4 regions of the Mesorhizobium erdmanii genome follow, and region 1 is predicted to be linked to each of the others. Evidence: riboswitches for the same ligand, from Rfam matches in the RefSeq annotation. Region 1 holds a riboswitch; each other region holds the start of a gene.
The links. A riboswitch is a leader RNA that binds a small molecule or an ion and turns the genes downstream of it on or off. The one in region 1 is predicted to bind cobalamin.

Region 1 (4,584 bases):
TATCGGACCGGGACTGACCACGGCAGATTCGACCGGTGATTCTGCTTTGGGGAAGCAATGTCCACCCATGTGCGCCACCCGATCTGGCTCCCGGCCCTCAAGGCCGCGGATGCGCGCACCTTCGCCTCGCTCTACGCGGTCGAATCCTTCGCCCGCGCCACGGTGTCGAGCGTCATTCCGATCCAGGCCTACGAGATCCTGCATAACGAGCAGATCGTCTCGATCCTCTACACGATCGTGGCGCTGCTCGGCCTGTCTGTGACCTTATTCATGCCGCTGCTGATCCGCCGCTTTGCCCGGCGCTGGGTCTATACCGCCGGCGCCTGCCTGCTCGCCATCGGCTCGCTGTTCTTCGTCACCCATACGCTTGCCGGACAATTGGCGGGCATGTTGTGCCGGGTGATGGGCGCCAGCGCGCTGTCGATCACGCTCAACCTCTACATCATGGACCACATCCGCAAGACCGACTTCATGCAGGCCGAATCGCTGCGCATGGCGTGGTCGATGCTCGCCTGGACCGGCGGGCCGACGCTCGGCATCTTCCTCTACACGCGCTTCGGCATCTACGCCGCGCATGGTGCGGTGGCGGTTTTCGCGCTGGCCCTGCTGGCGCTGTTCTGGACCTATCGGCTGGGCGACAACCAGTCGATACGGCCAGGCAAGACCCGGCCGGCCAATCCGCTCGCCAATATCGGTCGCTTCATCGCACAGCCCAGATTGAGGCTGGCCTGGCTGATCGCCTTCGGGCGCTCCTGCTTCTGGACGACCTTCTTCGTCTACGGGCCACTGTTCATGGTCATCACGGGCGAGGGCAAGCTGGCCGGCGGCCTGCTGGTCTCGGCCGGCAACGCGCTTTTGTTCATGGCCATCTTCTGGGGCAAGGCCGGGAAGCGCTTCGGCGGCCGCCGCACCATGACATTTGCCTATTTCGCCATGTCGGCAATGCTGCTGGCCGCGGGCACGGTGGGAGCGAGCGCACCGTTGCTGACCGGGGCTTTCCTGCTTGGCGGCGCGTTCTTCACCATCGCGCTCGACGCGCTGGGTTCGACCGCCTTCATGCGCTCGGTGCGCTCCTATGAACGGGCGCAGATGGCGGCGGTCTACCGCACCTATCTCGATTTTTCCGAGCTGACCCCGCCGCTGGTCTACTCCGTCGTGCTGATCTTCTTCGGCCTGGGCTCGGTGTTCGTCACGCTCGGCCTGCTGGCGGCCGTATGCGGCTTCGTGACATGGCGGTATCTGCCGAAGTCGCTGTGAGGATCACGGCGAAAGCGTCGCATGCCCTTCGCGCACCCAATTGTGGAAGCGGTGCAGCTCATATTCCTCGGGCATCAGCACGCCGGCTTCGTGCCGCATCGAACGCAGGCCCCTCTGGTTGACCTCGCAGATCGCTGCATCCTCTTCCAGCACCTGTGTGCCGAAGGCGACGATATTGTCGATGTCGGTCGTGGCCAGCGCCTCGGGCGCGAACAGCCATTCGGCGACAAGCTCCGTCTGTTCGGGGTCGAGCGGCACCAGGCGCACGGTCCTGACATAGTCGACATGACCAACGATGAACATCGAGGGCAGGCTGGTGGCGTAGGTCTGGCCGGAGGCGCGTTCGGTTGGTGTCAGCCCCGGAAAGACCGGCCCATGCGTCTGGCCGTCGCGCGACCAGGTCTCGGCCCCGGCGCGCAGGCCGCCGGAAAACTCGGGCGCGTCATTGTCGGCGTGGCGCGTCCATTCGGGGTCGTCATGCCGGCTCATCAGGCCGCGGCCATAGATCGGCACCAGCCGCGACAGGTCCTTGTGGACGCCCGGACAGTGCAGGCACTCGTTGAAGTTTTCCCAAAATATCTTCCAATTGCAGTGCATCACCTTGCGCAGCACATGGCCGGTCACCAGCGTTTCCAGCGGCCAGTTGCCGAGATTGCCGGAGGTGGGGTCGAAGGATGCCTGCGCGGAGCCCGCCGCGCCCTCCTGCAGATTGATGAACACGAAGCCGCGCCAGACCGAGAGCGCGACGCGGTAGAGCGGATGGTCTGATTTGTCGAAGCCGTCCGGCAGCGATTTCGACGGCACCCGCACGAGGTCGCCGCGCAGCGAATAGGACCAGGCATGATAGGGGCACGTGATCAGCCGCGCCTTCAGCCGGCCCTCGCTTTCCTGGCAAAGCTGCGAGCCGCGATGGCGGCAGGTGTTGTGGAAGGCGCGCAGTTCGCCGGTGTCGTCACGCAGCACGACAATGTCCTGCGTACCGATGCGGAATCGGCGGAAGGCCAGCGGCTGGGCCAGATCGGCCTCTCGGCAGACGAGCAGCCAGCTCTTGTACCAGATGGCATCGAGGTCGCGCTGGTAGCTCGCACCGTCCCAATAGGCAGATGAGGGCAGGGTCGGTTCGGCCTGGGTCAGGCCATTATAGGGATCGCGCTCGCTGGCAGTGGGATGCATGGCTGGCTTCCTGTGAAGGCGCCAGCCGACACCTGGCCGGGCGAATTGTCAATTGTCGTGCCTGGAGACGGCATGGCGCAATCTCGCTGTTCGCCGGCGGAATTTGGTTTGCCGCGTCTCGTGATTTTCCCTATAGTCATCCGGTCGTCGGTTCCACTTTGGAGCCAAGAGGGAATGTGGTGCGGGCAAAAGTCTTGCCCAATGCCGCGGCTGCCCCCGCAACTGTGTGCGGTAGTCCTCTCCATATGCCACTGAAGACTCGTCTTCGGGAAGGTGGAGAAGGGCGCTGATCCGTGAGCCAGGAGACCTGCCGACGACGGCAAAACTGACAGGCCCTCGGGTGGAGGGTGAAAGGACAAGACATGAATACCGCTTCCGTCTCCCTCGGCGCTTCCGTCTCCTCGCAGTCGCGCTTCATGCAGCTGGCGCTCGCCGCGCTGCTCGGCACGTTCATCATCGGCTTTGTCGGCTTCTCGCATATCGATGCGGTCCACAATGCCGGTCATGACAACCGGCATTCGATGGCGTTTCCCTGCCACTGACGAGGGTCTGACATCATGAATCTGTTTCGCAACGTCGTGTTCATCGCGGCGATCGCAGGGCTCGTGGCCGGCGTCGCTCTTGCCTGCATGCAGGCCTATGCCACCGTGCCGCTGATCCTCAAGGCGGAAGTCTACGAACAGGCTGAAGGCGGCCACAAGCATGAACACGCCGCGGCGCCGGCTGATGCCGCCAGCGGCAACGCAATGAGCTCCGCCGCACCGGCGGCATCAAATACCATGAGCACTGCCACGCCGGCACCGGCCGAAGCTGCCGCTCCGGCCGAAGACGAGGGCTGGGCGCCGGCCGACGGCTTCGAGCGCTTTGCGTTCAACGTCGTCTCCAACGTCGTCACGGGCATCGGCTTCGCATTGATCCTGGTCGCGGTTTCGGAATTCGCCGGCGGCATCGGCAATTGGCGCCAGGGCGTGTTTTGGGGGCTGGCCGGCTTTGCCGTGTTCACGCTGGCGCCTGGGCTCGGCCTGCCGCCGGAACTGCCGGCCATGCCTGCCGCCGACCTGACGCAGCGACAGATCTGGTGGGTGGCAACCGTCGTCGCGACCGCCATCGGGCTCGGCCTGATCGCGTTCCGCAAGTCGCTGCCGCTGGCCATTCTCGGCGTGGCGCTGATCGTTGCCCCGCACATCGTCGGCGCGCCGCAGCCGGACAGCTTCGAGACGCCGATCCCGGAAGGCTTGCACCACCAGTTCGTGGTGGCGGTGACCGTGACCAATCTGGTGTTCTGGCTGGTGCTTGGCGCTGTCGTCGGCGTGGTACGCGGACGCTTCACCGGCAGCGCGACCAGCCTGCGCGACAGCTTTGCCTGATCAAGGCAAGCTGACCTTCATCGTCGGCGGTGCGCGCTCCGGCAAGAGCGCGCATGCCGAAGCCCTGGCGACGGCGTTGGCGTCGCCCTGGACCTATATCGCCACGGCCCAAGCCTATGACGACGAGATGCGTGAGCGTATCGCATTGCACCGCTCGCGGCGTGGCGAGGGCTGGACGACCATCGACGCACCGCTAGACCTTGCCGGCGCGCTCGAGGCCTTGCCCGACAACCAGCCGGTGCTGGTCGACTGCCTGACGCTGTGGCTGACCAATCACATGCTGGCCGATCACGACGTTGGCGCCGAGTGCCGGCGGCTGGCGGATGTGCTGTCGCGGACGCGCGGGCCTTGGTTCGTTGTCTCCAACGAGGTCGGGCAAGGCATCGTGCCTGACAATGCGCTGGCGCGCCGTTTTCGCGATGACGCCGGACGGCTCAACCAGCAGATTGCGGCGATTGCCGACACGGTGCTGCTGATGGTGGCGGGACTGCCGCTCAAGGTGAAATGAGATGACCGACCTGGACAACGAGCCCACAGAAGACCGGGACGAAGAGCGCCACCGCGCCAAGATGGCCAAGCGCAAGGCGGTGCAGGACGCCGAGGTGGCGGCCAAGACGATCGAAAAAGGGCTGCTCATCGTCAACACCGGACCCGGCAAGGGCAAGACCACTGCCGCCTTCGGCCTCGCGCTTCGCATGCTCGGCTACGGCAAGCGTGTCGGCGTCGTCCAGTTCATCAAGGGCAAGTGGCATACGGGCGAGAAGGATGCGTTTGCTGCCTTCGGCGA
Region 2 (4,584 bases), 2.7 Mb from region 1:
TCGCGACACATCTCCAATGATGATCGGGGGTCGCACAAAGCGCGAGCCATAGCTCTGCACCCACCCGTGTTGCGTGAAGGCGAAGCCGCGGAGCTGCTCGGCGAAATACTGCACCATATCGTTGCGCTCGAATTCGCCGTGGACCAGCACGTCGAGTCCGATCTCTTCTTGCCAGCGAACGGCGGCTTCTATCTCTTTCTTCAGGAACGCCTCATAGTCGACGTAACTCAGCTTGCCCTTGGCATGAGCTGCCCGCGCCTTGCGAACCTCGGCTGTTTGCGGGAAGGAGCCGATCGTCGTGGTGGGGAAGGAGGGCAAGCCAAACGTGTCGGCCTGAAGCTTGGAGCGCACGGTGAATGCACTCTTGCGGCGCGTCATGCCGACGTTGATGCCGGCGACCCGGCCTTCGACGAGCGGATCATGCACCTTCGCGGATGTCGCGCGAACGGCGGCAGCCTCAGCCGACGCCTCCAGTTCGGCGGCGACCGCGTCCCGGCCTTCGGCCAGGGCACGGGCGAGCACGACCAGCTCGTCGGTCTTTTGCGCCGCGAAGGCGAGCCACGACTTCACATCCGCATCGAGTGCCGTCTCCATGTCCAGGTCGATCGGCACATGCAGCATCGAGCAGGACGGGGCGATCTCCACGCGGTCCAGCGGCCAGCCGGCGACGATCGGCTTGACGCGGTCAAGTATGGCAGGCAGATTCGCGCGCCAGACGTTGCGCCCGTCGATCAGCCCGAGCGAGAGCACAAGTTCCTTCTGCGCGAGCCGGCCGACGGTCTCCAACTGCTCTGGAGCGCGCACGAGGTCGACGTGCAGTCCCGCCACGGGCAGAGAAATTGCGGTCTCGAGATTGTCTCCCAGCGATCCGAAATAGGTAGCGACCATGATCTTCAACTCCGGTGCTGCTTTTGACAGCCGGCAGTAGGCGAATTGGAGCGCATCCCGTTCGTTGGGAACCAGATCGACCACGAGCGCCGGCTCATCGATCTGCACCCAATCGGCTCCCGCGAGCTTCAGCCTCCGCAGGAGCTCCTCGTAGACGGGCAGCAGCCGTGGCAGGAGGGCGATAGGGTTGAAACCTTCCTCAGGTGACTTCGCCAACTTGAGAAAGCTAACCGGTCCAAGCAGGACCGGGCGCGTGTGGATGCCGAGGGCCTTGGCCTCAAGGAAATGATCGACCGGTTTCGCCGACGAGAGGGCAAAGCTCTGGTCGTCCCTGAGTTCCGGCACAATGTAGTGATAGTTGGTGTCGAACCATTTGGTCATTTCCATCGCCGCAAGGCCATGCCCATTGGCCGCATGCTCGTCACCGGCATGTCCACAATCAGCGGCCTGACCTTGGTTGCCGCGCGCCATGGCGAAATAGGTATCGAGTGGGACCTCGCCGTCAGTCCAGGTGTATCGTGCCGGCACGGCGCCGACCATGGCGACGGTGTCGAGCACATGGTCATAAAGCGAGAAATCGTTGGACGGGATTTTCGACACGCCGCGATCGTGCTGCTCCCTCCAGCTGGCGGCGCGTAGCGCCTTCGACGTCGCGAGCAGGTCGGCAGCGGGAGATTTTCCGGACCAGTAGTTTTCAAGCGCGAATTTCAGTCCCCGCCGTCGACCGATACGCGGCACGCCGAGCGTTGCCACAGGAATTTGTTGAGAGACAGTCATGCCATACCCCGATGGTTGGGGCGGGGGACAAGGAACGCGCGAGCAGGCGGCACGAAGCCGAGCTGCCGCGACCACCAGACACCCCGCCCGTGGACGTTGTTGGTCGTGGCAGGTCTCCTGGCTCGCGGGTCAAAGCCTGCGCCCGTCTTCCCGAGGCCGTTCGCCTCAGTGACATCAATGGGCTTGGCTCGCCGCTAACAGTTGCGGGGGCAGCGCCGGTGTCGCACCGGCTTCCCTCTTAGCTCCGCTACGGCAGTGCCGCGCGGAGAACCATGACATGCGCACAATCACAGCCGCTTCGCTCCTTGTCAATACCATATAACGAGATGTCTATGTGATTATGCGAAACGCTCACCAGTTGCCCCGTAGCCTGGTGCTCAGCACGCCCGCTGAATTGCCGGATCTTGCGAGCGTGCAGGCAGAAGCTTCAAATCCCACCCATGCAGAGGTATTTCATTTCGAGGTAGTCCTCGAGGCCATGGCGAGAACCCTCCCGCCCGATGCCCGACTGCTTCATGCCGCCAAAGGGCGCTGCTTCCGAAGACATACGACCCGTGTTGATGCCAACCATGCCATATTCCAATGCCTCGGCCACGCGCCAGACACGCTTGAGGTTCGAGGCATAGAAATAGGCGGCGAGGCCGTAGATCGTGTCGTTGGCCTCACGCACAACCTGATCGGCATCGTGGAAGCGAATGATTGGCGCCAGCGGCCCGAAAGTCTCCTCTTGCGCAACCGCCATGATGCTGGAAATTTCGGTAAGCACTGTGGGCTTGAAGAAGGTGCCATCCTTGCCGATACGTTCGGCCCCGCATCGAATAGCCCCACCCTTGGCAACGGCATCTGCGATGTGCGACTCGATCTTGGCCAGAGCATGCCTGTCGATGAGCGGTCCGATGTCCACTCCGGCAGCGAAGCCGTCGCCGACCGACAAGTGCCGGACTTTCTCCACGAACTTCTCGACGAACTCATCGTGAACGCTCGATTGGACGTAAAGACGGTTTGCCGAAACGCAAGTTTGGCCGCCGTTGCGGAACTTCGCCTGGATTGCGCCGTCAACCGCGGCGTCAATGTCAGCGTCGTCGAACACAATGAAAGGGGCATTGCCGCCGAGCTCGAGGCTGACCTTCTTGATCTGTTCGGAGCACTGGCGCATGAGCAGCCGGCCAACCTCGGTCGAGCCCGTAACGCTGATCTTTCGAACCTTGGGATTGGAGCAGAGTTCGCGTCCAACGGCATCACCTTCGCACGCATAGACCAGGTTGATGACGCCGTCGGGAAAGCCGGCCTGCTGCGCGAGGGCAAACATTGCACCTGCCACGAGCGGCGTCTGTTCAGCAGGTTTGAGCACGATCGCGCAGCCGGCCGCCAGGGCCGGCGAGATCTTGCGCGCCACCATCGACGCCGGGAAATTCCATGGGGTAATCGTGCCGACCACACCGATCGGCTGCTTGATGACCAGCATGCGACGGTCTGTCGAGGGTGCGGGGATCGTCTCGCCATAGATGCGATTGGCTTCTTCGGCGTACCATTGCAGGTAGGCCGCCGCATGCGACAATTCCGACTTGGCCTCGGCAAGGGGTTTGCCCATTTCCGCGGTCACTATCGCGGCAAGGTCATCGGCGTGGTCGATGATGAGCTGATGCCAGCGCCACAGAACGTCACTGCGTTCTCGGGCGGTCAGCCCCGCCCATCCAGGCTGCGCTACGTAGGCCTTGTCGACCGCAGCGCGTGTCTCCTCCACACCCATGTCCGGAAGTATTGCCAGCATTTCGCTGCTCGATGGGTTGAGGACCTCGAATGTCCGCTGGCTAACCGGCATGCCGAGCGCCGGCAGGCGATCGATGGCGCGAAACAGGTCAGGGGATTTCAGGTGGCGGATCATCGGCAGGCACAGGGGCAATACTAAATTCCTCTCAAACACAGCGGACACGTAAGTCGGCAGGCCTCGGTTTGTACTCCGCACCTGCGGGTTCTTTAAAGGGCCTCGACCATACGGCTGGTAGAGAATTCGGGCTCGCCGCGTCCGATACCGGCAAAAGCCAGCTGAAGCGAGGTCTGGGGCAGGGCGTATGCGACCGACGCTCATTGCCCGAGCTTCGGGATGACATCAGGTACCGCGGCGAGCGCCTGCTTCTCAGGCAAATCAACTGGTCGAGTCTTCCGCTCGCAATCAGTGAATCCGGGGTGAATGCCGCACTCTCTAAGCGCTGGAAGGCCGGAAGGTGACCGGCAGGCGCTGCGGGCAGCGAATGATGTAAGACGGCATGTAGACGACGTCCTCCGGGGCGATGGTCAGCGCCAGATCCTCCAGCCGCCCGAACAGTGCGGGGAAGGCGCAGCGCAATTCCAGGCGCGCCAGCGCAGCGCCCAGGCAGGCATGCGGCCCCTCGCCGAACGACAGATGCGGGTTGTGCCGCCGGGTGACATCGAACCTGTCGGCGCCGGGACCGAAGGCCTTTTCGTCCCGGTTCGCCGCATGGAACGCCATCAGGACGGCATCGCCGCGGCGGACCATGCATCCGTCGATCTCCACGTCCTGGGTGGCATAGCGGAACGGCAGATTGGCCGCTGAGCTGCCCCAGCGCAGGATCTCCTCGATCGCCTGTGACCACGGAACTTGGCCGCTGCGCACCAGGTGCAGTTGCTGCGGATGCGTCAGCAATGCCAGCACGCCATTGCCGATGACGCCGGCGGTGGTCACGAAGCCCGCGGAGAGCACCATGAACAGCATGTCGATGAGCTCGGTGTCGGAAACGAGCTCGCCTTTGTCACGCGCGACGATCAGGGCCGAAGCCAGATCATCGCCGAGCCGGCCCCGCTTGAGCGCGATCAGGCGACGGAAGAACGTCGGGATGCGCTGCCGCGTCTGTCGCACCTCTTCGGCTGTGGCGGAGGTGTTGGCCAGGCTGTAGGTGA
Region 3 (4,584 bases), 3.0 Mb from region 1:
ATCGGCCGCGCCATCGTGCGCAATCCGAAAGTGTTCCTGTTCGACGAGCCGCTGTCGAACCTCGATGCCGCACTGCGCGTCGCCACGCGTATCGAGATCGCCAAGCTGAAGGAATCGATGCCCAACACGACGATGATCTACGTCACCCACGACCAGGTCGAGGCGATGACACTGGCCGACCGCATCGTCGTGCTCAAGGACGGTCATATCGAGCAGGTCGGCACGCCGATGGATCTCTACAAGAAGCCCGGCAATCTGTTCGTCGCCCAGTTCATCGGCTCGCCAGCCATGAATATCCTGCCGGCGACGATCGACAAGACCGGCAACCCTACCGTCGTCAGCCATGTCGGGGGACGGAAGGCAACGGTGCCGATTGCGACGCCGGCCTCGTCCAAGGGTGCGGCGGTAAGTTTCGGCGTGCGGCCGGAGGACCTGATGGTCGCCACCGGTGCGGATTACCTGTTCGAGGGAACGGTCGACTATGTCGAGCAGCTCGGCGAGGTTCAGCTGGTCTATGTCGACATCGGTCGCGCCGACCTGCCGCTGGTGACCAAGCTGCCAGGCAATGTCGAGGTCAAGCGCGGCTCGACATTGCGGCTGAGCGCCAATGCCGAGGACCTGCATATCTTCGACACCGACGGGCGGTCCTTCGCGCTGCATGAAGCGGAAGCAAAGGCGGCTTAAAGCGCGCGTCGCGTCGACAACGCAAAAAAGAGCGGCGGGCAATGCCCGCCGCTCTTTTTTAGAATCGACTTTGGCTGTTAGCGGCCGAAGAGGTTCCGGTCGGCGCCCTGGGGTGCCGACTTCTGTACGTCGCCCGACGAATTGAGCAGCTTGTAGACGGGCGAGCCGCTTTCACGGATCGAAGCCGTGCGCGAATTGTCAACCGAAGTCGCGGCAGGCTGGTTGGCGCCATTGGAGCCGTAATTGTCACTGCCGGCGAAAGCGCTGCCGGAGATGGCCAGAACGGCGGCGGCAGCAAGGATGATCTTCTTCATTTCAAGTCTCCTGAATTTTGAGTGTCACGGGAGCAACGGCGCAAGCAGCAGCTCCCGGAATCGGCTGTTAGCGGCCGAAGAGATTGCGGTCGGCACCCTGAGCAGGGGCCTGGACAGCCGGCTCCGACTTCTTGATCGAAGCCGTGTACGAGCCGTCGGTCGAAGTAGCAGCGGGCTGGTTGGCGCCATTGGAGCCGTAGTTGTCGCTACCGGCGAAAGCGCTGCCGGAGATAGCCAGAACGGCGGCGGCAGCAAGCATGATCTTTTTCATTTCAAGTCTCCTGAATTCTTCGAGTTCGCCAGGGCAGCGAGCCAAGCCCGCCGCCTGCTGGAGATCGGCAATTAGTTGTTGCCGAAGAGGTTGTGGTCGGCACCCGTGGCAGGCGTCTGGGCAGCTGGTTCCGACTTCTTGGTCGAAGCGGTGTACGAGCTGTCGACAGCAGCAGTGGCTGCGGGGGCATTCGAACCATAGTGGTCGCTACCAGCGAAGGCGCTGCCGGAAATGGCCAGAAGGGCGGCGGCAGTGAGAACAATCTTTTTCATTTTGGGTACTCCAGTATTTTTTCCGTCCGTCTAGCGGCGTGTCTTGGGATTAAAAATCGCGTCGTTCGGACCGCCCCGATGTGGGAGAGCCAGCCTGCCGTTTCCAATCACGAAGTTGTTCCGTGTGGACCAAGAATCCACCACTTGAAATTGTACCAAGACCTTCCAACGCAGATGTTTTTGTTTTTGATATCAAACTTTTAGGCAAAAGCAGCAGCGCGATCACCAACTGTATCCGAAGCTCAGCGTTCACACCGTCCTGCACGCACCGTCAACAGAAACGAACCGTTCGGTTCGATTTTAGAATCTGCTAATAGTCACTTTTCGAAACCGTTAACCGTTTTGCTCCCGTTCCGGGGGCGACTTCGATAGCCGGCACCGCCGGCAGCAAGACGATTTTCGCGACCGCCCTCTTGATCGGATCATGGGCGCATGCGTGTCGCGCCACATGGATGCGATGTCGCTTTCATGCCGATGTCGCAAACGCTGTCGTGATTAGATCAAGTCATCTCAGGTGCCGCTTCGTGACGATGGAGCGGAGAATTGGGAAGCCGGTCAGAATCCGGCGCTGCCCCCGCAACGGTGGTGGAGTTCAAGTCGCAACGGGAGACCACTGGGCGAAAGCCTGGGAAGGTGTCGCGATCGTCCGCAAGGACAACTCCAGAGCCCGGAAACCAGCCCGCGATTTTTTGAACTCGACTGATCGCGGTGGGCGGTCAAGAGGTGGATGGCGCACGCCCGGCTTTTGCCGCCCCGCGCCCGATCCTTCCTCAATCACCACCATAGTCAGTCCTTAGACACGAGGACAGGACATGGATACGCGCAACGACATGCTGAGGCTCTTGAGCGGCCGCAGGGACGGATTCTCGCTTGAACAGCCCTTCTACACGGATCCCGATTTCTTCAAGCTCGACATGGAGCTGATCTGGTACCGCGACTGGCTGTTCATCGGCCATGATTGCGAACTGCCGAAGCCCGGCAGCTTCATCACCGTGCAGATCGGCGACTATCCGGTCGTGCTGGTGCGCGACCAGCAGGGCAAGATCAACGCTTTCCACAATTCGTGCCGCCATCGCGGCAGCCGCGTCTGCAACACCGACAAGGGAATGGCCGCCAAACTGGTCTGCCCCTATCACCAGTGGACCTATGAGCTTGACGGAAAACTGCTGTTTGCCCGCCAGATGGCCGATGGGTTCGACAAGAGCCAGTTCGGCCTGAAGCCGGTCGCCTGCGAAAGCGTGGCCGGCTATATCTTCATCTGCCTGGCCAAGGAGCCCGCCGACTTCGCACCGATGCGGGCGATGATCGAACCCTATCTCAAGCCGCACCGCTTGAATGAAGCAAAAATCGCTTTCGAGAGCACGATCGTCGAAAAGGGCAACTGGAAGCTGGTCTGGGAAAACAACCGCGAGTGCTATCATTGCGCCGGCAATCACCCGGAACTGTGCAAGACCTTCCCGGAAGCTCCGACGGTGACCGGCGTGCAGGGCGCCGACAGCGATCCGGAAATGCTGGCGCACTGGGCCAAATGCGAGGCCGACGGCTTGCCGAGCAAATTCCGCATCGACCCCGCCGGTCAATACCGCGCCACCCGCGCGCCGCTGCTGCGTGACGCGGTCAGCTACACGATGACCGGCAAGCGGGCGGTGAAGAAGAACCTCTCCGACACGGTCTCCGCCGACCGCATCGGTACGTTGATGCACTATCACTACCCGACAACCTGGAACCATATCCTGATCGACCATGCCGTAACCTTCCGCGTACTCCCGATCAGCGCCACCGAAACGGCGGTGACGACGAAATGGCTGGTCCACAAGGATGCGGTCGAAGGCGTCGACTACGATCTTGCCGAACTCACCCATGTCTGGACCGAGACCAACGACCAGGACCGCCGCATCGTCGAGGAAAATGCCTTCGGCATTCTGTCGCCTGCCTATGAGCCCGGCCCCTATTCGGAGTTGCATGAGGGCGGTGTGATCCAGTTCGTCGACTGGTACGCCCGCTTCATCGGCCCGCGACTTGCCGACGATGGCCGGCCGGCCCTGCGCAGTGTGGCCTGAGAGGTTGAGGGATGAATGCGATGACGGATCTTGGCCTCTATCGCCATCTCGACCAGATGGCGCCCTGGAACGACAGGCTGCAGGTGCTGGAAGTGATCGGCGTCAGCGACGAAGCGCCTGACGTCAGGACCTTCACCTTCCGCTCCGACAACCAGACCTGGTTCCGCTACAAGCCGGGCCAGTTCGTGACGCTGGAACTGCCGACATCCGATGGGCCGCTGATGCGCACCTATACGCTTTCGTCCTCGCCATCGCGGCCATTTTCGATCGCGGTGACGGTCAAGGCGCAGGCCGGCAGCATCGGCACGCGCTGGATGTTCGATCATCTGGTGCCCGGCTCGCATGTCAAGGCTTACGGGCCGAGCGGTGACTTTTCGCTGCACAGCCACCCGGCGGCCAAATATCTGTTCATCTCGGCCGGCTCCGGCGTGACGCCGATGATGTCGATGCTGCGCTGGCTGAACGACTGCGCGCCATGGACCGATGTCGGTTTCGTCAACTGCGCGCGGCGCGCCGAAGAGATCATCTTCCGCAAGGAGCTCGAACTGCTCGGCGGCCATATGCCTGGCCTGTCGCTCGGCTTCATGATCGAGGAACGGTCAAGCCGCGAGGGCTGGTACGGCCATATGGGTCGGATCGATGCCATCCGGCTGCCGCTGCTGGCGCCCGATTTCCGCGAACGCGAGATCTTCTGCTGTGGTCCGGACCCCTTCATGCGCGCCGTGCGCGGCATGCTGGAAGCCGCCGGCTTCGACATGACGAAATACCACCAGGAGAGCTTTGCCGCACCCGCGGTGGAGGAAGTCCCGGCGCCGTTCGCCGCGCCGGACAGCGTGACTGTTCCCGTCGAAGCCGCGACAGCGATCCGCTTCGCGCTTTCGGATGTCGACGCCGAATGCGTCGCCGGCCAGACCGTGCTGCAGACGGCGCGCGCCTCGGGCGTGCGGATACCGGCGGCCTGCGAATTCGGCCTATGCGGAACC
Region 4 (4,584 bases), 1.2 Mb from region 1:
TGGCTCTGGTGGTGCGCTTCCAGAGCCTGATCGGTCTCGTCGTGGTGGCGATCGGCGGCATCATCTTCTCGCCACGCCGCCATGGAGAGATCCTGTTCCTCAACCCCGACAACATCGCCAACATCGTGCGCGCCGTGTCGGAGACCGGCATCATCGCCATCGGCATGACCTTCGTCATCATCACCGCCGGCATCGATCTGTCGGTCGGCGCGGTGCTTGGCCTCTCCAGCGTCGTCACCGCATCGATGATGATTTCGGGCGGCTTCGGCCTCATCCCGACCATCCTCGCGGTGCTCGTCATGGGCATCGTCTTTGGCGCCATCCAGGGCACCATTTCGACTCGTTTCAGGCTGGAACCGTTCATCGTCACGCTGGCCGGCCTGCAGGCGGCGCGCGGTCTGGCGCTGGTCGTCTCCGGCAACCAATACATCAACATTTCCTATGGCGAGGGGCCGGGCCTGGCGCCGCCGGTGTTCGCGGTGCTCGGGGAGCGGCTCTTCAACAACACCGTGCCGGTGGCGACCCTGGTCTTCGTCGTCTTTGCTGCCATCGCCACCATCGTGCTCAACACCACGCGCTTCGGCCGCTACGTTTTCGCCGTCGGCGGCAATGAGCGCGCCGCACGCATCTCCGGCGTGCCCGTCTCCATGGTGAAGATATCGGTCTATGCCATCACCGGCTTTGCCGCGGCGCTGGCAGGCATCGTGCATGCCGGCCAGTTCAATTTCGGCAGCGCCAATGACGGCATGGGCTATGAGCTGACGGCAATCGCCGCCGTGGTCATTGGTGGCACCAGCCTGTTCGGCGGCGCCGGCTCGATGGTCGGCACCGTTGCCGGCACCATCATGCTGGGCGCGCTCGCCAACATCCTGCAGCTCAACAACATCACGCCCGCCATGCAACTGCTCGCGACAGCCGCGATCATCGTTCTGGCGGCAGTGCTTCAATCCCTCGTTCGCCGCCGCGAGGGTTTGGGCCGTTGATGCATGCCGCGCAAAAAGTGAAATCGGTTTTGCGACAACGACATGGATCAACAAACAGGAGGAGAGACGGCAATGTTGACGTCAACCAAATGTCCGGCCCCCGGCCAGACGAGGAGGAGAGTGAGTAATGAAAACGATTTTCAGAAGCGTGCTTCTGGCAGGCTCGTGCCTATGCGTTGCCGGCACTGCCTATGCGGCCGAGCCACTGGTGAAAGCCTGCGCCAAGGACGGCCAGTTCATCATCGGCTTCTCGCAGGCCAACAATGCCGAACCCTACCGCCAGCACGTCAATGACGAGCTGACCGCGGCGGCCAAGGAAGTGCCCGGCTTCACGCTGCAGATCGCCGACGGCGCCGGCAACGTCAACACGCAGACCTCGCAGGTCGACAATTTCATCACCCAGAAGGTCGACATCTTGCTGATCTCGCCCTTCGAGGCAGCGCCGCTGACGCCGGCTGTGAAGCGCGCCATGGATGCCGGCATTCCGGTCATCGAACTCGACCGCAAGACCGTTGGCGATCCCGGCAAGGACTACACCGCCTTCATCGGCGGCGACAATTACAAGATCGCGCTCGAGGCAGGCAAATATACCGCCAAGACCTTGTTGCCCGAAGGTGGCGAAGCAGCCGTGTTGGAAGGGCTGCCGAGTTCCACCCCGGCAGTCGAGCGGCTGAACGGCTTCAAGGACGGCGTCAAGGAAAATGCCAAGATACAGGTGGTGGCCGAGCAGGCTGCCGACTGGGTGCCGGATAAAGCCCAGACCGCCTTCTCGGCGATGCTCCAGGCGCATCCTGATATCAAGGTGCTCTACGCCTCGAACGACATGATGGCGGCAGGCGCGCTGCTTGCCGCCAAGGGGGCGGGCAAGCAGGTCAAGATCATCGGCACGGACGGCCTGCCGGGGCCGGCCGGCGGCATCGAGGCTGTTGCAAAAGGTGACTGGGCGGCGACCTTCACCTATCCGACCGGTGCCAAGGAAGCGATCGAGATGTCGAAGAAGATTCTGCTCGATTGCGCCTCGTCGGTGGATCCGACGGTCACCGTCGACACCACTGCGATCACGGCTGAAAACGCCAAGCAGATGTCAGGCAAGTAGGCGCGGCTGCCCTTCAGCTATGCGATTCGGGGCGGGGTTCACTCGAACTCCGCCCATCACCGAGTAGCCGCTGGCGGCGCCGAAAGTCCGCATCGCATGAAAGCGCGGCACGCCGCTGCTTTGGGCGGCATTGTCGAGTTTTACGGCCTTGGGAGATGCATCCGCCCGATCCACCCTGGCGGCTTCGGCCTTTCGATCTCCGAAATCCCGATCGGCCTTCTTAAAAATCTGCCGACGTTTCGATGACCGCCTGCGATGCCGGGATTGACACCGCCGTTTGCTCTGGTATGTTATACCATAACAAAATTTGCTGATCTTGCGGACGTGTTGAGGGTCGGAGCAGAAAACCGTTGCGGCGCGATCGGCGGAAATCTACGATGCTCGGGTGATGGTCCCCGCGCCGAAAGGCACGGGGTGAAAAGGGAACACGGTGAGACCCCGAGGGATCGAGACCGTGGCTGCCCCCGCAACTGTAAGCGGTGAGCAAGATCCGACATGCCACTGGCCGGCAAGGCTGGGAAGGCAGGATTGCGCTGAGACCCGCGAGCCAGGAGACCTGCCATCACTGAGTTGACCGGACGGGGTGTGCCGGGAGGAGACGTGGACGTCGGTCTTGTCGGCCGGCTCGCCAACATCCTTCCGTCGCCAGTTTTGGAAAGTGACGGAAAGTTGGACGGCGCCATCGATCATCGCATCATCGTGTGCACGCTTTGCCGTGACATCCCGACCGGCATCAAGTCGGGCGCAAGCCTGTGCGCCGATTTGCGGTCCCGGTTTTCGGCCCGCCACGAGCCCGCCTTGGCGTATGGCTTCACGATCGAAGGCGTCGAATGCATGGCGGGTTGTGCGAGCCCGCTGACGGTGGCATTCCAGGCGCCGGGCAAGGCGTCTTATCTTTTCGGGTCCATCGACGCCGAAGCCGACGCCGGCGATCTGGTGCGATTTGCCAGGCTCTACGCCTCGCTCGCCGACGGCTGGTGCAATTCCGGGCAACGTCCGCCGCGGCTGGCCGGCAAGACGCTGGCCCGCATCCCGGCGCCGGGCAAGCTTGCAGGTGACCGTCGATGACAACTGCACTCCTCGAAGCCCGCGACCTCTGCGCGATCGCGAATGGCCGGGACTTGGTCCATGCGGTCAGCCTGTCGGTGGCGTCAGGCGATCGTCTTGCCATCATCGGTCCCAATGGCGCCGGCAAGACCACCCTGCTGCGCATGCTGTCGGGCATGCTCAGGCCAAGTTCGGGCGAGGTGAAGCTTGGCGGGCGACGCCTGGACAGGATCTCGACCGCCGAGCGGGCTTTGTGCATTGCCGTCGTCGGCCAGACCGACCAGCCGGATCCGCGGCTGGCGGTGATCGACTATGTCGAGCTTGGCCGCGTTCCGCATGCCGGCTTGAGGCGCAGGAGCGAGGAGCGCGATATCGTCGTCGACGCGCTGCGCCGGACCGGCCTGTTGCCGCTGCTTGGCCGCACCATCGGTTCGCTGTCGGGCGGCGAACGCCAACGCGCCCAGTTGGCGCGCGCCATCGCACAGCAGCCGAAAGTGCTGTTCCTCGACGAGCCGACCAACCATCTCGACCCACGTGCCCGCGCCGAGCTGCTCGAACTCGTGGCTGGCTTCGGCATGACGGTCATCGCGGTCCTGCACGATCTGGCCCTTGTCGCACCGTTCGCCACCAGGGTGGCGGTATTGAACCATGCCCGTCTGCAAGCGCTCGCCGCGCCGCGCGAAGCGCTGACCCAACAGTTGATCCGCGAGATTTTCGGCGTCGACGTGTTTCGCCTGCGTCACCCCACCGAGGACCGGGAACTCACGGTCTTCGATGTCCCGAACCGCGCCGCGCCGCCTTCCTGATCGAGCTTTCTTGATCGAACCCTTCCTTCATTCGACATCGTTCAACCAAGGAGCAAAACCTGTGAAACGTCTCGCACTGTCGCTCGTCTTCTCGCTGCTGGCCTCGGTAGCCTTTGCTTTCCCGGTCACCGTCGACAGCTGCGGCAAACCGCTGACCTTCGAGGCTCCGCCCAAGCGCGCCGTCATCCATGACCTAAACATGGCCGAGATGGCCTTCGCGCTGAAGCTGCAGCAGTCGATCGTTGGCCTGACCGGTATCACCGGATGGTACAAGGTCGGCCCCGAATTCAAGGCCGAGCAGGGCTCGATCCCCGAGCTGGCGCCAAAATACCCAACGCTCGAAAACCTCGTCGCGGTCGAGCCCGATTTCTTCTTCGCCGGCTGGTACTACGGCATGAAGCCCGGCGGCGACGTGACCCCCGACACGCTCGCCCCGTACGGCATCAAGACGCTGGTGCTGTCCGAAAGCTGCGTCCATCTTGACAAGAACCGCCCGGCCGCCTCCATGGATCTGCTCTATGGCGACGTCGAAAAGCTGGGCAAGATCTTCGGCAAGGAGGCGGACGCGGAAAGGCTCGTCTCCGGCTGGAAGGCACAATTGGCCAAGATCACCGCGAAAGTTGGCAGCGCCAAGGGGACGCGCGTTTTCCTC

Region 2: another riboswitch for cobalamin. It lies ahead of metE (5-methyltetrahydropteroyltriglutamate--homocysteine S-methyltransferase); the one in region 1 lies ahead of EB233_RS16725 (CbtB domain-containing protein).
Region 3: another riboswitch for cobalamin. It lies ahead of EB233_RS01995 (aromatic ring-hydroxylating oxygenase subunit alpha); the one in region 1 lies ahead of EB233_RS16725 (CbtB domain-containing protein).
Region 4: another riboswitch for cobalamin. It lies ahead of EB233_RS22605 (DUF1636 family protein); the one in region 1 lies ahead of EB233_RS16725 (CbtB domain-containing protein).

Annotation. Positions count from the first base shown of each region.
Region 1 is NZ_CP033361.1:3,451,429-3,456,012, forward strand. Features, by position in the region: gene EB233_RS16715 (MFS transporter) at 58-1,257, shown strand; gene EB233_RS16720 (aromatic ring-hydroxylating oxygenase subunit alpha) at 1,261-2,430, opposite strand; cobalamin riboswitch at 2,562-2,759, shown strand; gene EB233_RS16725 (CbtB domain-containing protein) at 2,793-2,972, shown strand; gene EB233_RS16730 (CbtA family protein) at 2,988-3,797, shown strand; gene cobU (bifunctional adenosylcobinamide kinase/adenosylcobinamide-phosphate guanylyltransferase) at 3,790-4,305, shown strand; gene cobO (cob(I)yrinic acid a,c-diamide adenosyltransferase) at 4,307-4,584, shown strand, end outside.
Region 2 is NZ_CP033361.1:6,126,250-6,130,833, reverse strand. Features, by position in the region: gene metE (5-methyltetrahydropteroyltriglutamate--homocysteine S-methyltransferase) at 1-1,641, opposite strand, end outside; cobalamin riboswitch at 1,756-1,955, opposite strand; gene EB233_RS29480 (NAD-dependent succinate-semialdehyde dehydrogenase) at 2,093-3,550, opposite strand; gene EB233_RS29475 (cytochrome P450 family protein) at 3,869-4,584, opposite strand, start outside.
Region 3 is NZ_CP033361.1:444,145-448,728, forward strand. Features, by position in the region: gene EB233_RS01975 (ABC transporter ATP-binding protein) at 1-684, shown strand, start outside; gene EB233_RS01980 (DUF680 domain-containing protein) at 762-998, opposite strand; gene EB233_RS01985 (DUF680 domain-containing protein) at 1,066-1,269, opposite strand; gene EB233_RS01990 (DUF680 domain-containing protein) at 1,341-1,541, opposite strand; cobalamin riboswitch at 2,037-2,238, shown strand; gene EB233_RS01995 (aromatic ring-hydroxylating oxygenase subunit alpha) at 2,354-3,601, shown strand; gene EB233_RS02000 (FAD-binding oxidoreductase) at 3,622-4,584, shown strand, end outside.
Region 4 is NZ_CP033361.1:4,637,392-4,641,975, reverse strand. Features, by position in the region: gene EB233_RS22615 (ABC transporter permease) at 1-983, shown strand, start outside; gene EB233_RS22610 (substrate-binding domain-containing protein) at 1,111-2,079, shown strand; cobalamin riboswitch at 2,452-2,656, shown strand; gene EB233_RS22605 (DUF1636 family protein) at 2,749-3,147, shown strand; gene EB233_RS22600 (ABC transporter ATP-binding protein) at 3,144-3,932, shown strand; gene EB233_RS22595 (ABC transporter substrate-binding protein) at 3,994-4,584, shown strand, end outside.